Regions from separate parts of the Streptomyces sp. NPDC015345 genome, predicted to be linked through region 2. Evidence: predicted binding sites of a transcription regulator. Region 2 holds the regulator's gene; the other holds the start of a gene.
The links. Region 2 encodes HspR, which represses chaperone genes until heat shock. Its sites were predicted from a motif close to TTGAGNNNNNNNNNCTCAA; they were not measured.

Region 1: the regulator HspR is predicted to act here: its motif matches at 4,439-4,457, upstream of lon (endopeptidase La).

The regions. Positions count from the first base shown of each region.
Region 1 is NZ_JBIBTX010000003.1:200,594-207,168, reverse strand. Features, by position in the region: gene ACF062_RS13240 (cell wall metabolism sensor histidine kinase WalK) at 1-652, opposite strand, end outside; gene ACF062_RS13235 (response regulator transcription factor) at 666-1,406, opposite strand; gene ACF062_RS13230 (spermidine synthase) at 1,472-2,170, opposite strand; gene ACF062_RS13225 (rhomboid-like protein) at 2,352-3,281, shown strand; gene ACF062_RS13220 (methyltransferase) at 3,226-4,290, opposite strand; gene lon (endopeptidase La) at 4,480-6,575, shown strand, end outside.
Region 2 is NZ_JBIBTX010000005.1:294,840-301,414, reverse strand. Features, by position in the region: gene dnaK (molecular chaperone DnaK) at 322-2,184, shown strand; gene grpE (nucleotide exchange factor GrpE) at 2,184-2,891, shown strand; gene dnaJ (molecular chaperone DnaJ) at 2,937-4,127, shown strand; gene ACF062_RS22645 (heat shock protein transcriptional repressor HspR) at 4,131-4,586, shown strand; gene ACF062_RS22640 (hypothetical protein) at 4,709-5,227, shown strand; partial or broken gene ACF062_RS22635 (LuxR C-terminal-related transcriptional regulator) at 5,249-5,926, opposite strand; gene ACF062_RS22630 (helix-turn-helix transcriptional regulator) at 6,124-6,575, opposite strand, start outside.

The DNA of each region.
Region 1 (6,575 bases), on a different contig from region 2:
CCGAGGCCATGGCCGCGCGCGCGGAGGCCACCATGTTGGCCTCCTTCAGTACGCCCGACAGATACGGCCAGACCTCGAAGCGGCGGGCCTTCAGCGGTACGACGCCGTTGTCGAGGCGGGAGAGGTCGAGCAGCGTCTCCACCAGGCGGCCGAGCCGCTCGGTCTGCTTCAGGGCGGTGCGCATCGTCTCGGGGTCGGCGGCGGAGACCCCGTCGACGACGTTCTCCAGGACGGCGCGCAGGGCCGCGATGGGGGTGCGCAGCTCATGGCTGACGTTGGCCACGAGCTCCTTGCGCTGGGTGTCCTGGGCCTCCAGGTCGTCCGCCATGGCGTTGATCGTGGTGGCCACGTCGCCCAGCTCGTCGCGCCGGTCGGCGCCGCGCACCCGGCGCGTGTAGTCGCCGTGGCTCACGGCGCGGGCCACCGCGTTCATCTCGTCCAGCGGCGCGGTGAGGCTGTGCGCCACGAACTGCGTGATCAGCAGCGTGGCGATCACCGAGAAGACGGTGATGAAGCGCAGCTCGGTCTGGGTCTTCATGGCCACCAGGAGCAGGCCCGTGGTGATGAAGACGGAGACGACCACGAGGGCCCCGAGCTTCGTCTTGATGGAGAACGGCCGCAGCCCCTGAAAAGACCCGAAAGGCCCGCTCATGGCAGGACCGGCCTCACGGCGTCGGGGTCTCTAGGGCGTAGCCCACGCCGTGCACCGTCCGGATCCGCTCGGCGCCGATCTTGCGGCGCAGCGCCTTGATGTGGCTGTCGACGGTGCGGGTGCCGGAGGCGTCGGCCCAGTCCCAGACCTCGGCGAGCAGCTGCTCGCGGGAGAGGACGGCGCGCGGGGTGTTGGCCAGGCAGACCAGCAGGTCGAACTCGGTGGGCGTCAGATGGACGTCCTCGCTGCGCACGCGCACACGCCGCTGGGCGTGGTCGATCTCCAGTTCGCCCAGGCGCAGGATGCCGCTGCGGGGCGTGGTCGCGGCGAGCGCGGCCCGCTCGACCCTGCGGAGCAGGACGTGCACGCGGGCCGCGAGCTCCCGCATGGAGAACGGTTTGGTCATGTAGTCGTCGGCGCCCACGCCGAGTCCGACCAGCATGTCCGTCTCGTCGTCACGTGCGGTGAGCATGAGGACCGGGACGGGCCGCTGGGCCTGGACCCGGCGGCACACCTCCAGGCCGTCGAAGCCCGGCAGCATGATGTCGAGGATGAGCAGGTCGGGCTGCCAGGCCTGGGCCGTGTCGACCGCCGAAGGGCCGTCCCCGGCCGTTTGCACAACAAAACCCTCGGCACGCAGCCGGGCGGCGATGGCGTCGACGATCGTCGGGTCGTCCTCGACCACCAGGACCCGGCGCTGGGCGCCGGGTGTCGCCGCCGTCGCGCCGTTGTGGGAGGTGTGTGTCTGCTCCATCGCCCGCCCCTGACACTGATCGCTTGTGTTCGGTCAGCAGGGTACGGGTCGCGAAGGCACCTCGGCTACGCAGCCCTTACGCCGAGATGCACGACGTCGGGGACGCCTCGGGCAACGGCGATCTCTTCGGTGCGTACCTGATGGAATCCGGCATTCCGTAGAGCGTCGTCGAAAGCGGACGAGGGCTTGGCGGACCACACGGCGAGCACTCCGCCGGGGGTGAGACGGGCTTTGCAGGCGGCCAGACCGGCAGGTGAGTAAAGGGAGTTGTTGCCCTCCGTCACCGTCCAGTCGGGTCCGTTGTCGATGTCCAGACAGAGTGCGTCGTACGTCTCCGGGGTGCCGGAGAGCGGTTCCGCCGCACCGTTGATGTAGGTGACGAGGTCGGTGTGAAGAATTCGCGTACGCGGATCCGCGAGCGCGGCGGCGGACAGCTCGGCGAGCGGTCCCGACCGGTGCCAGTCGATGATGGCGGCCTCGCGCTCGACCACGGTGATGCGGCCCCAGCGGGGGTCGGCGGCGGCGTGCGCGAGGGAGAAGCCGACGCCGAGGCCGCCGATCAGCACGGCGGGTTCCGGACGGCCGTCGAGAAAGTCCCGCGCCGCGTCGACGAGCAGCCGCTCGGAGCGGCCGTCGGAGGTGTCCATCAGGAAGCAGCCGTTGGCGATGATCTGGAGCAGCTCACCGTGGCGCCGCAGTACTACCTCGCCGTACGGGCCCTCGCGCCGGTCGAGGACGACGGGGGCGGTGGTGTGGGTGCGCATGGGCACAGCGTAGAAGCGGCGGGGCGGGGCGCGGGCGGCTTTTCGGCGGCTCGGGAGGCCGCCGGTGACGCGGAAGTGACCCCTGAGGTTGCTGTGAATCGCGTCCCACGTGGCGCCGGTCAATGGACAGCACTCGAAAAATGGGCAGAGGGTAGGGCGGGACGGAAGGAGCGCCTCACCCGTGAACCAGAGCGTCGAGCCCCTGGGCACCGCCGGCACCACCGGCACCACCGACGTCGCCCGCGCGCCGGGGGACCGGGAGCCGCCCGCCCTGAACGCGATCCCCCGGCAACCGGACCCGCACCCCCGGGCCGCGGCCGGGCCCGCTGTCACCGCCTCCCCGCCCGCTGCCAAGGCCTCCCCGCCTGCTGCCAAGGCCGCCGCGCCGATTGTCGGCGGGCCTGTGCCCTCTGTCACCGCCGCCGCGGCCACCGCGTCGGTCGGCGTGCCCGCCGTCACACGCCCCCGGCCGCGCCTCTGGCGGCTGATGCCCGGCCCGCGTCGTACGCCCTTCACCTTCGGGTACGCGCTCGTTCTCACCGCCACCTCGTTGCTCGGGCGCTACGCCGACCCGGAGCTGGTCGACGCGTTGCTGCGCGGCTCGAGCACTGATGTCGCCCACCTCGCGCACAACCCCCTCCTGGTCCTGGTCGCCAGCGCCCTGTGGATCGCGGGCGGCATCACCTCGCCGTACGCCATCGCCTTCCTGCTGGTCCTCACCGCGCTGGAGCGCCGCATCGGCGGCCTGCGCACGGCCGGGGTCTTCCTCCTCGGGCACGTCGTCGCCACCCTCGCGACGGAGGTCCCGGTCGGTCTGTCCGTCCTCGCGGGCCATCTGCCGGGCAGCTCGCTGCACCGCCTCGACTACGGGATCAGCTTCGGCGTGGCCGCCAGCGTCGGCGCCCTCGCGGGACTGCTCACGCCGTGGCTGCGGTGGGCCGTCCTCGCCGGCTTCGGCTGGATGCTCGTGGAGGACCTGATCGCGTTCACCGACCCCATGACGGACTGGGGGCACCTGCTCGCGCTCGCGGTCGGCGTCTGCACCTGGCCCCTGCTCAGGCGCGGCCGTCCGTTCCTGACTCCCGCGCGGCCGGCCCCGCGCCGCCGCTGAGCCCGGCGGGCACCGCCTCCAGTACGGAAGGCCACGCCGCCGTCGGCACGATCCGGGCCAGCGTGAACCCCGCCGCCGAGAGCAGCGCGGTGAACTCGGCCTCCGTCCGCTCCCGGCCGTCCACGATCGCCGCCATGGCGACGTCCAGCGTCTTGCCGGGGTGCGGATCGTTGCCCTCGGGCAGCACCGCTTCGACGATCAGGAGGCGGGCGCCGGGCGCCATCGCCGCCCGGCAGTTGCGCAGGATCCGCAGACAGGCGTCGTCCGGCCAGTCGTGCAGGACGTGCTTGAGGACGTAGAGGTCACCGCCCTTGGGGACCTCGGTGAAGAAGTCCCCGGACTCGGCGCTCCAGCGGCCCCGCACGGCCTCGTCCCCGCTCAGCAGGTGCGTGCTGATCGCCGGGGTCTGGTCGAAGAGGACCCCGGTCAGGCCGGGCCGCCCGCGCAGCAGCGTCCTCAGGAGGTTGCCGCGCCCGCCGCCGACGTCCACCACCGTGCCCTGCTCGGGAAAGGGGTACGTCCCGGCGACCGCCGCGTCGATCGGCCCCGAGAGCGACGTCATGCCGGCGTCGAACAGCTCCCGCAGCCGCGGGTCCCCGGCCAGATACGCGAAGAACGGCTGCCCGAAGGTCCGCTCGAAGGACGGCCCCTCCTTGCGCACCGTCTCCTCCAGGCCCGCCGAAGTCCGCTGGAACGCCTCGTCGGTCAGCATCACGACCGCCGCGTGCTGCGAGTGCGGCACGTCCGTGCGCAGCGGTTCCGCGAGCGGCGTGAGGTGGAAGGCGCCCGCCTCGTCCTCGCGGAAGACGTCACGCGTGGCGAGATAGCGCAGGACGCGGCGCAGATGCCCGGCGTGGGTCTCGGTCAGCCCCGCCAGCTCCTCGGCGGTGCGCGGCCCGGCCGCCAGGTGGTCGGCGACGCGGCAGCGGGCCGCCGTACGCAGCGCGGCGGAGAACAGGTGCCCGAGCGCGTGCTCCATGAGCTGCCCGGTGAGGTCGGGTGTGTCCACCGTGGATCTCCTCCGTGAGTGTCGGAAGCCTCCACGGTCCCGAGGGAACGCCGGTCCGTACAGAGGGCGATCCGGGCGGGGGCGCTGGGTGGCGCCCTGATCGCTGAGAGCGAACAACGCTTGGGGAACATTGTGGCGCTCATGAGCATTGAGTCGGTACAGCTCAACTTGAATGCCGAAAGGGAGATCATGGCTACTGAGTCCACCTCGTACAGCTCGAACACAACGCTCACTCTGCCTGTGCTGCCGCTCGACGACGAGGTGGTCCTGCCCGGCATGGTGGTCCCGTTCGACCTCTCCGACGCCGAGGTGCGCGCCGCGGTGGAGGCCGCCCAGGCCGCGGCCCGCTCCGAGGGCGACAGCAAGCCGAAGGTGCTGCTTGTTCCGCGCATCGACGGCACGTACGCCGCGACGGGCGTCCTCGGCACCGTCGAGCAGGTCGGACGGCTCTCCGACGGCGACCCCGGCGCCCTCATCCGGGGCCGGAGCCGCGTGCGCATCGGCGCCGGTACGACCGGGCCCGGCGGCGCCCTGTGGGTCGAGGGCCAGAAGCTCGACGACTCCGTCCCCGAACCCCTCCCCGGCGCCGTCACCGAGCTGGTCAAGGAGTACAAGGCGCTCGCCACCAGCTGGCTGAAGAAGCGCGGCGCCTGGCAGGTCGTCGACCGTGTCACGCAGATCGACGATGTCTCCGCGCTCGCCGACAACTCCGGCTACTCACCCTTCCTCACCGTCCAGCAGAAGATCGAACTCCTGGAGACCGAGGACGCCGTCGCCCGCCTCAAGCTCGCCACCGCCCAGCTGCGCGAGCACCTCGCCGAGCAGGACGTCGCCGAGACGATCGCCAAGGACGTCCAGGAGGGCGTCGACAAGCAGCAGCGCGAATTCCTGCTGCGGCGCCAGCTGGACGCCGTACGCAAGGAGCTGCGCGAGCTCAACGGCGACAGCAAGGACTCGGCCGAGGAGTCCGACGACTACCGGGCCCGCGTCGAGGCCGCCGACCTGCCCGAGAAGGTCCGCGAGGCCGCTCTCAAGGAGGTCGACAAGCTGGAGCGCGCCAGCGACCAGTCGCCCGAGGGCTCGTGGATCAGGACGTGGCTCGACACCGTCCTGGAACTGCCCTGGAACGAGCGCACCGAGGACGCGTACGACATCAAGGGCGCCCAGGAGATCCTCGACGCCGAGCACGCCGGGCTCCAGGACGTGAAGGAGCGCATCACCGAGTACCTGGCGGTGCGCAAGCGCCGCGCCGACCGCGGCCTCGGGGTCGTCGGCGGGCGCCGCGGCGGCGCCGTGCTGGCCCTCGTCGGTCCGCCCGGCGTCGGCAAGACCTCGCTCGGCGAGTCCGTCGCGCACGCCATGGGCCGCAAGTTCGTGCGGGTCGCGCTCGGCGGCGTACGCGACGAGGCGGAGATCCGCGGCCACCGCCGTACGTACGTGGGCGCGCTGCCCGGCCGGATCGTGCGGGCCGTCAAGGAGGCCGGATCCATGAACCCGGTCGTGCTCCTCGACGAGATCGACAAGGTGGGCTCGGACTTCCGGGGCGACCCGGCCGCCGCCCTCCTCGAAGTCCTCGACCCGGCGCAGAACCACACCTTCCGGGACCACTACCTGGAGGTGGAGCTGGACCTGAGCGACGTCGTCTTCCTGGCGACGGCCAACGTCCTCGAAGCCATCCCGGAGGCCCTGCTCGACCGCATGGAGCTGGTCCGTCTCGACGGCTACACCGAGGACGAGAAGATCGTCATCGCCCGCGACCACCTGCTCCCGCGCCAGCTGGACCGGGCGGGCCTGGAGAAGGATGAGGTGACCCTCGACGAGAGCGCGCTGCGCAAGCTGGCGGGGGAGTACACGCGCGAAGCGGGCGTACGCAACCTGGAGCGCTCGGTGGCGCGGCTGCTGCGCAAGGTGGCGGCCCAGCACGAACTGGGCGAGCGCGAGCTGCCCTTCACCGTCACGGACGAGGATCTGCGCGACCTGATCGGGCGGCCGCACCACGTGCCCGAGTCCGCCCAGGACCCGGCCGAGCGCCGCACGGCGGTGCCGGGTGTGGCCACCGGGCTCGCGGTCACCGGGGCGGGTGGCGACGTGCTGTTCGTGGAGGCGTCCCTCGCCGACCCGGAGACCGGGGCCTCGGGGCTCACGCTCACCGGCCAGCTCGGCGACGTGATGAAGGAGTCGGCGCAGATCGCGCTGAGCTTCCTGCGCTCGCACGGAGCCGAACTGGAGCTGCCGGTCGCCGACCTGAAGGACCGGGGCGTGCACATCCACTTCCCGGCGGGCGC
Region 2 (6,575 bases):
TTACTAAGCGGTAACTTATGCAGTCCGTCTGAGACTACCCACTTACTCCGCCGCACTGTAGCCAGCAACCCGGTGATCTGCGTCGCTCAGGCAACCCTTCCCGCACGCGCCGCCCCCGAGGTCGCCCCGGAAGGGGCGCGGGGAACTGCGCGCCCAGCCCCATGCGGCCCGCAGTCGACCACGAACCCCGGTAGGGGCCCACCTTGCGCGTAAGCCCCGGATAAGAGTTGAGCCCCCCTGACTCACATCTGTTGACGCCAGCGCAGCGCTCATGCATCCTTGAGCCAGATCCACTCAAGAAGTACCTCTGGAGGAACCGAAATGGCACGTGCGGTCGGCATCGACCTGGGCACGACTAACTCCGTCGTCAGCGTTCTCGAAGGCGGCGAGCCCACCGTCATCACCAACGCCGAAGGCGCCAGGACCACGCCGTCCGTCGTCGCCTTCGCGAAGAACGGCGAGGTGCTCGTCGGCGAGGTCGCCAAGCGCCAGGCGGTCACGAACGTCGACAGGACCATCCGGTCGGTCAAGCGCCACATGGGCACCGACTGGAAGGTGGACATCGACGACAAGGGGTTCAACCCCCAGCAGATCTCCGCGTTCATCCTCCAGAAGCTGAAGCGCGACGCCGAGGCCTACCTGGGCGAGAAGGTCGCCGACGCGGTCATCACCGTCCCGGCGTACTTCAACGACTCGGAGCGCCAGGCGACCAAGGAGGCCGGTGAGATCGCGGGTCTGAACGTCCTGCGCATCGTCAACGAGCCCACCGCCGCCGCCCTGGCCTACGGCCTGGACAAGGACGACCAGACCATTCTGGTCTTCGACCTCGGTGGCGGCACCTTCGACGTCTCGCTCCTTGAGATCGGCGACGGCGTCGTCGAGGTGAAGGCCACGAACGGCGACAACCACCTCGGTGGTGACGACTGGGACCAGCGCGTCGTCGACTACCTGGTCAAGCAGTTCAACAACGGCCACGGCGTGGACCTCTCCAAGGACAAGATGGCGCTCCAGCGCCTGCGCGAGGCGGCCGAGAAGGCCAAGATCGAGCTGTCCTCCTCCACGGAGACCACGATCAACCTCCCCTACATCACGGCCTCCGCCGAGGGCCCGCTGCACCTGGACGAGAAGCTCACGCGCGCCCAGTTCCAGCAGCTCACGTCCGACCTCCTGGAGCGCTGCAAGACGCCGTTCCACAACGTCATCAAGGACGCGGGCATCCAGCTCTCCGAGATCGACCACGTCGTTCTCGTCGGTGGCTCCACCCGCATGCCGGCCGTCGCCGAGCTCGTCAAGGAGCTGACCGGCGGCAAGGACGCCAACAAGGGTGTGAACCCGGACGAGGTCGTCGCCATCGGCGCCTCGCTCCAGGCCGGTGTCCTCAAGGGTGAGGTCAAGGACGTCCTGCTCCTCGACGTGACCCCGCTGTCGCTTGGTATCGAGACCAAGGGCGGCATCATGACGAAGCTCATCGAGCGCAACACGACCATCCCGACCAAGCGCTCCGAGATCTTCACGACGGCCGAGGACAACCAGCCGTCGGTCCAGATCCAGGTCTACCAGGGCGAGCGCGAGATCGCGGCGTACAACAAGAAGCTCGGCATGTTCGAGCTGACGGGCCTGCCGCCGGCCCCGCGCGGTGTCCCGCAGATCGAGGTCTCCTTCGACATCGACGCCAACGGCATCATGCACGTGACCGCGAAGGACCTCGGCACGGGCAAGGAGCAGAAGATGACCGTCACCGGCGGCTCCTCGCTGCCGAAGGACGAGGTCGACCGCATGCGCCAGGAGGCCGAGCAGTACGCGGACGAGGACCACAAGCGCCGCGAGGCCGCCGAGTCCCGCAACCAGGGCGAGCAGCTCGTCTACCAGACGGAGAAGTTCCTCAAGGACAACGAGGACAAGGTCCCGGGCGAGGTCAAGACCGAGGTCGAGGAAGCCGTCAATGAGCTGAAGGAGAAGCTCAAGGGCGAGGACACGGCCGAGATCCGCACCGCCACCGAGAAGGTCGCCGCCGTCTCGCAGAAGCTGGGCCAGGCCATGTACGCCGACGCCCAGGGCGCGCAGGCGGCCGGTGCCGAGGGCGCGGCCCCCGGCGCCGACCAGGCCAAGGAGGACGACGGAGTCGTCGACGCCGAGATCGTCGACGACGAGAAGCCCGGTGACGCGAAGGGCGGCGCTGTCTGATGACCGAGGAGACCCCGGGTTTCGGCGAGAGCGCCGAGAAGCCTGACGTCCCCTCTGGCGCCACCCCTGACGACGCGGCGCCGAAGGCCGCCGAGCCCTCCTCCGAGGAGGGCCCGGCGGCCCCGGCCGGGGACGCGGAAAGCAAGACGTCCGCCCAGGACGTGGGCCTGACCGCACAGCTGGATCAGGTGCGCACCGCGCTCAGCGAGCGCACGGCGGACCTCCAGCGGCTGCAGGCCGAGTACCAGAACTACCGCCGCCGGGTGGAGCGGGACAAGGTGACGGTGAAGGAGATCGCCTCGGCGAACCTCCTCTCCGAGCTCCTCCCGACCCTCGACGACATCGGCCGCGCCCGTGAACACGGCGAACTGGTCGGCGGCTTCAAGTCGGTGGCCGAGGCGCTGGAGACCGTCGTCGCCAAGATGGGCCTCCAGCAGTTCGGCAAGGAGGGCGAGCCCTTCGACCCGACGATCCACGAGGCCCTGATGCACAGCTACGCACCGGACGTCACCGAGACGACGTGCGTCGCGATCCTGCAGCCGGGGTATCGCATCGGCGAGCGCACCATCCGCCCCGCGCGGGTGGCCGTCGCCGAACCGCAGCCCGGCGCGCAGACGGTCAAGGGCGACGAGTCCTCGGCCGAGGCCGACTCCCCCTCCGCCGATGAGGCGAAGGACAAGGAGACCGGTGGCCCGGACGAGGGCTGACGTCAGCAACGCATCTGTCGTACGTAGGAAGGAGGGACGTCGGGGATGAGCACCAAGGACTTCATCGAGAAGGACTACTACAAGGTCCTCGGCGTCCCCAAGGACGCCACCGAAGCCGAGATCAAGAAGGCGTACCGGAAGCTCGCCCGCGAGAACCACCCGGACGCCAACAAGGGCAACGCCAAGGCGGAGGAGCGCTTCAAGGAGATCTCCGAGGCGAACGACATCCTCGGTGACCCCAAGAAGCGCAAGGAGTACGACGAAGCGCGTGCTCTCTTCGGCAACGGCGGATTCCGGTCGGGTCCCGGAGCCGGCGGCAGTTCGTTCAACTTCGACCTGGGCGACCTCTTCGGAGGCGCCCAGGGCGGGGGCGGAGCGGCCGGCGGCGGCTTCGGGGGCGGTCTCGGTGACGTCTTCGGGGGCCTGTTCAACCGCGGCGGCGCGGGTGCCGGTACAGGCACGCGTACGCAGCCGAGGCGCGGCCAGGACATCGAGTCCGAGGTCACGCTGAGCTTCACGGAGGCGGTGGACGGCGCGACGGTGCCGTTGCGCATGTCCTCCCAGGCCGCCTGCAAGGCCTGTTCCGGCACCGGCGACAAGAACGGCACGCCGCGGGTGTGCCCGACCTGTGTCGGCACGGGACAGGTCTCACGGGGCGGCGGCGGCGGTTTCTCGCTGACCGATCCGTGCGTGGACTGCAAGGGCCGGGGCCTGATCGCCCAGGACCCGTGCGAGGTCTGCCACGGCTCGGGGCGCGCGAAGTCGTCCCGCACCATGCAGGTGCGGATCCCGGCGGGGGTCAGCGACGGCCAGCGGATCAGGCTCCGCGGCAAGGGCGCCCCCGGTGAGCGGGGCGGTCCGGCCGGCGACCTGTACGTGGTCGTGCACGTCGACGCCCACCCGGTCTTCGGCCGCAAGGGCGACAACCTCACGGTCACGGTGCCGGTGACGTACCCCGAGGCGGTGCTCGGCGGTGAGGTCAAGGTCCCGACGCTGGGCGGGCCTCCCGTCACCCTGAAGCTGCCGCCGGGCACGCCCAACGGCCGCACCATGCGGGCCCGCGGCAAGGGCGCCGTCCGCAAGGACGGTACGCGGGGCGACCTGCTGGTGACGGTGGAGGTGTCGGTCCCGACCTCCCTGTCGGACCCGGCGAAGGAAGCACTGGAGTCCTACCGCAAGGCGACTGCGGGCGTCGACCCGCGGGCAGAACTGTTCCAGGCCGCGAAGGGAGCGTGACCCATGGATAGGGTCGGCCGTCGTCGCAATCCGTATCAACTCACCGACGATACGCCGGTGTACGTCATCTCGGTGGCCGCCCAGCTGAGCGGCCTCCACCCGCAGACCCTGCGCCAGTACGACCGCTTGGGCCTGGTCTCCCCGGACCGCACCGCGGGCCGGGGCCGCCGCTACTCCGCGCGCGACATCGAACTGCTGCGCACCGTGCAGCAGTTGTCGCAGGAGGAGGGCATCAACCTCGCCGGCATCAAGCGCATCATCGAGCTGGAGAACCAGGTCGCGGCGCTCCAGTCGCGGGTCGCGGAGCTCTCCGCGGCCGTGGAGGGAGCGGCCGCCGCCATGCAGCAGCGGGAAGCGGCGGTGCACGCCTCGTACCGTCGCGACCTCGTCCCGTACCAGGACGTGCAGCAGGCGAGCGCGCTGGTGGTCTGGCGGCCGAAGAGAACGACGGAGCAGTAGCGACCGCCCTCATTCATGACGCACGACTCATGACGCCGACTCATGGCGTACGCGGGGCCGGGAGGGGAACCTCCCGGCCCCTTCGCGCGTTGCGGTGGGCGACTTGAGGGAAGTGGGATGCCATGGCCATGGTGGGGCTGTTCTGGATCGCCGAGGGCGATGTGTACGTGGGCGCGAAACCGTCCGGTCTGGCGGCCGGCGTGCGCCTGACCCCGGAGGGCGTACTGGCCCTCGGTGACAAGCAGTCAGGGATGTGGCCCTGGGAGGACGTACACGCCCTGGCGGTCGACGGCGCCCCCGTGAGGACGCTGAAGCGGCAGGTGGGCGCCCTGGTGGACATGGCCCTGACGGTCGGCCTCGGCGGTGGCGACACGGCGCCGACGGTGACGGTGCGGCTCGCCGACGCGCGGGGCGCCGAGCATGAACTGACCGCTTACACCGCCGCGGCGACGGGCTACTCCGCCACGGAGTACGACCTCTCGCGCGACCTCCTCGCCCGCCTCACCCAGGGCGCGGGCACCCTCCTGACGACACTGGCGGCGATGGCGGAGTGGGGGCGCGGCCGGGAAGGGGGGACGCCGAGGACGGCGGAGCGGGAGGCGTTGCTGAGGGAGTGGACCGGGGCGGGGGCCGACGGGTGAGGCGCCGGCCGGCCGTGCCTGTCACTGCTCCCGGTCGAGGATGCCCGACTGCCCGATGAGGAAGCCGAGTTGGGCCCGGCTCTCGCTGCCCAGGGTGGCGGCGAGCTTGGCGATGTGGACGCGGGCCGTGCGGATGTTCATGCCGAGGCGGTCGGCGATCTCGGCGTCCGTGAGGCCTTCGACGAGCAGGCCCGCGATGGCGCGCTGACGCGGGGTGATGCCGCCCTCGGAGACCTGCGGGGCGGCCTGCGGCCACATGGGCGTGGCCAGGCGCCACAGCCGCCAGAAGGTGGTGGCGAAGTACTCCACGAGGGCCGGGTGGCGCAGCTCAAGGGCGACGGTGCGGTCCTTGCTCGCCGGGATGAAGGCCACGGTCCGGTCGAAGACGAAGAGGCGGTCGGTGACCTCGTCCAGGGTGCGGGCCTCGGCGTCGCCGTCGAGCTGCTCGAAGTAGGCGAGCACGGGCAGGGAATGGCGCGTCGTGTGCTGGTAGAGGGTCCGCATCCGGCAGCCCCGGCTGAGGACCGCCTGGTCGCGCGGGAAGGCCTCGGCCAGGGTCTCGGGCGGGCGGGTGCCGCCGGGCTGGATGGCGAGGAACTCCTCCGTGACGTCGTCCATGGCGCGGTCGATGGCCGCGTTGATCCGGTCGAGGCCGTCGAGGACGGTGATGGCGGGGGCGGTGGGGATCCGGCCGGTGCGGAGGGCGCGCGGGTGTGCGGCTGAACCTGTCTCGCGGAGTTCCTCCACTCCCTGTGGCACGTGCTCCGTGTTCATATGTGCTCCCTCCCGCTCGGTTGAAGCGCCGCGATTCTATGCAGAGGACGCGGGGGAGGAGTGCGGGGCTCTGATTGAAGTGTCCACTTCCGTACAGAGACGCCCCGGGGTTGCCTCGAGGGCTACTGGGGGCGCTCCTTGTCGAGGATTCCCGACTGGGCGATGAGGTAGCCGAGCTGGGCGCGGCTGCCGCTGCCGAGGGCGGCGGCGATCTTGGCGATGTGGGCACGGCAGGTGCGGACGTTCATGCCGAGGCGGCGCGCGATGGCCTCGTCGACGTGGCCCTCGATGAGGAGCCTGGCGATGGAGCGCTGGACGCCGGTGATTCCGTCGGTGGAGGGTGCGTACGGCACCTCGTCGAGCAGCGGCGTCGCTCTGCTCCACTGGTGCTCGAAAACCTTGGCGAGGTACTCGACGATGCCGGGATGGCGCAGTTCCAGGGCGACTTGGCGGTCCTCCCTGGCGGGGATGAGCGCGACCGTGCGATCGAAGATCATCAGTCGGTCGATCAGCTCTTCCAGGGTCCTGATGTGCACGTTGCCCTTGGCCATGCGCGCCGCGTACGCGAGAGTGC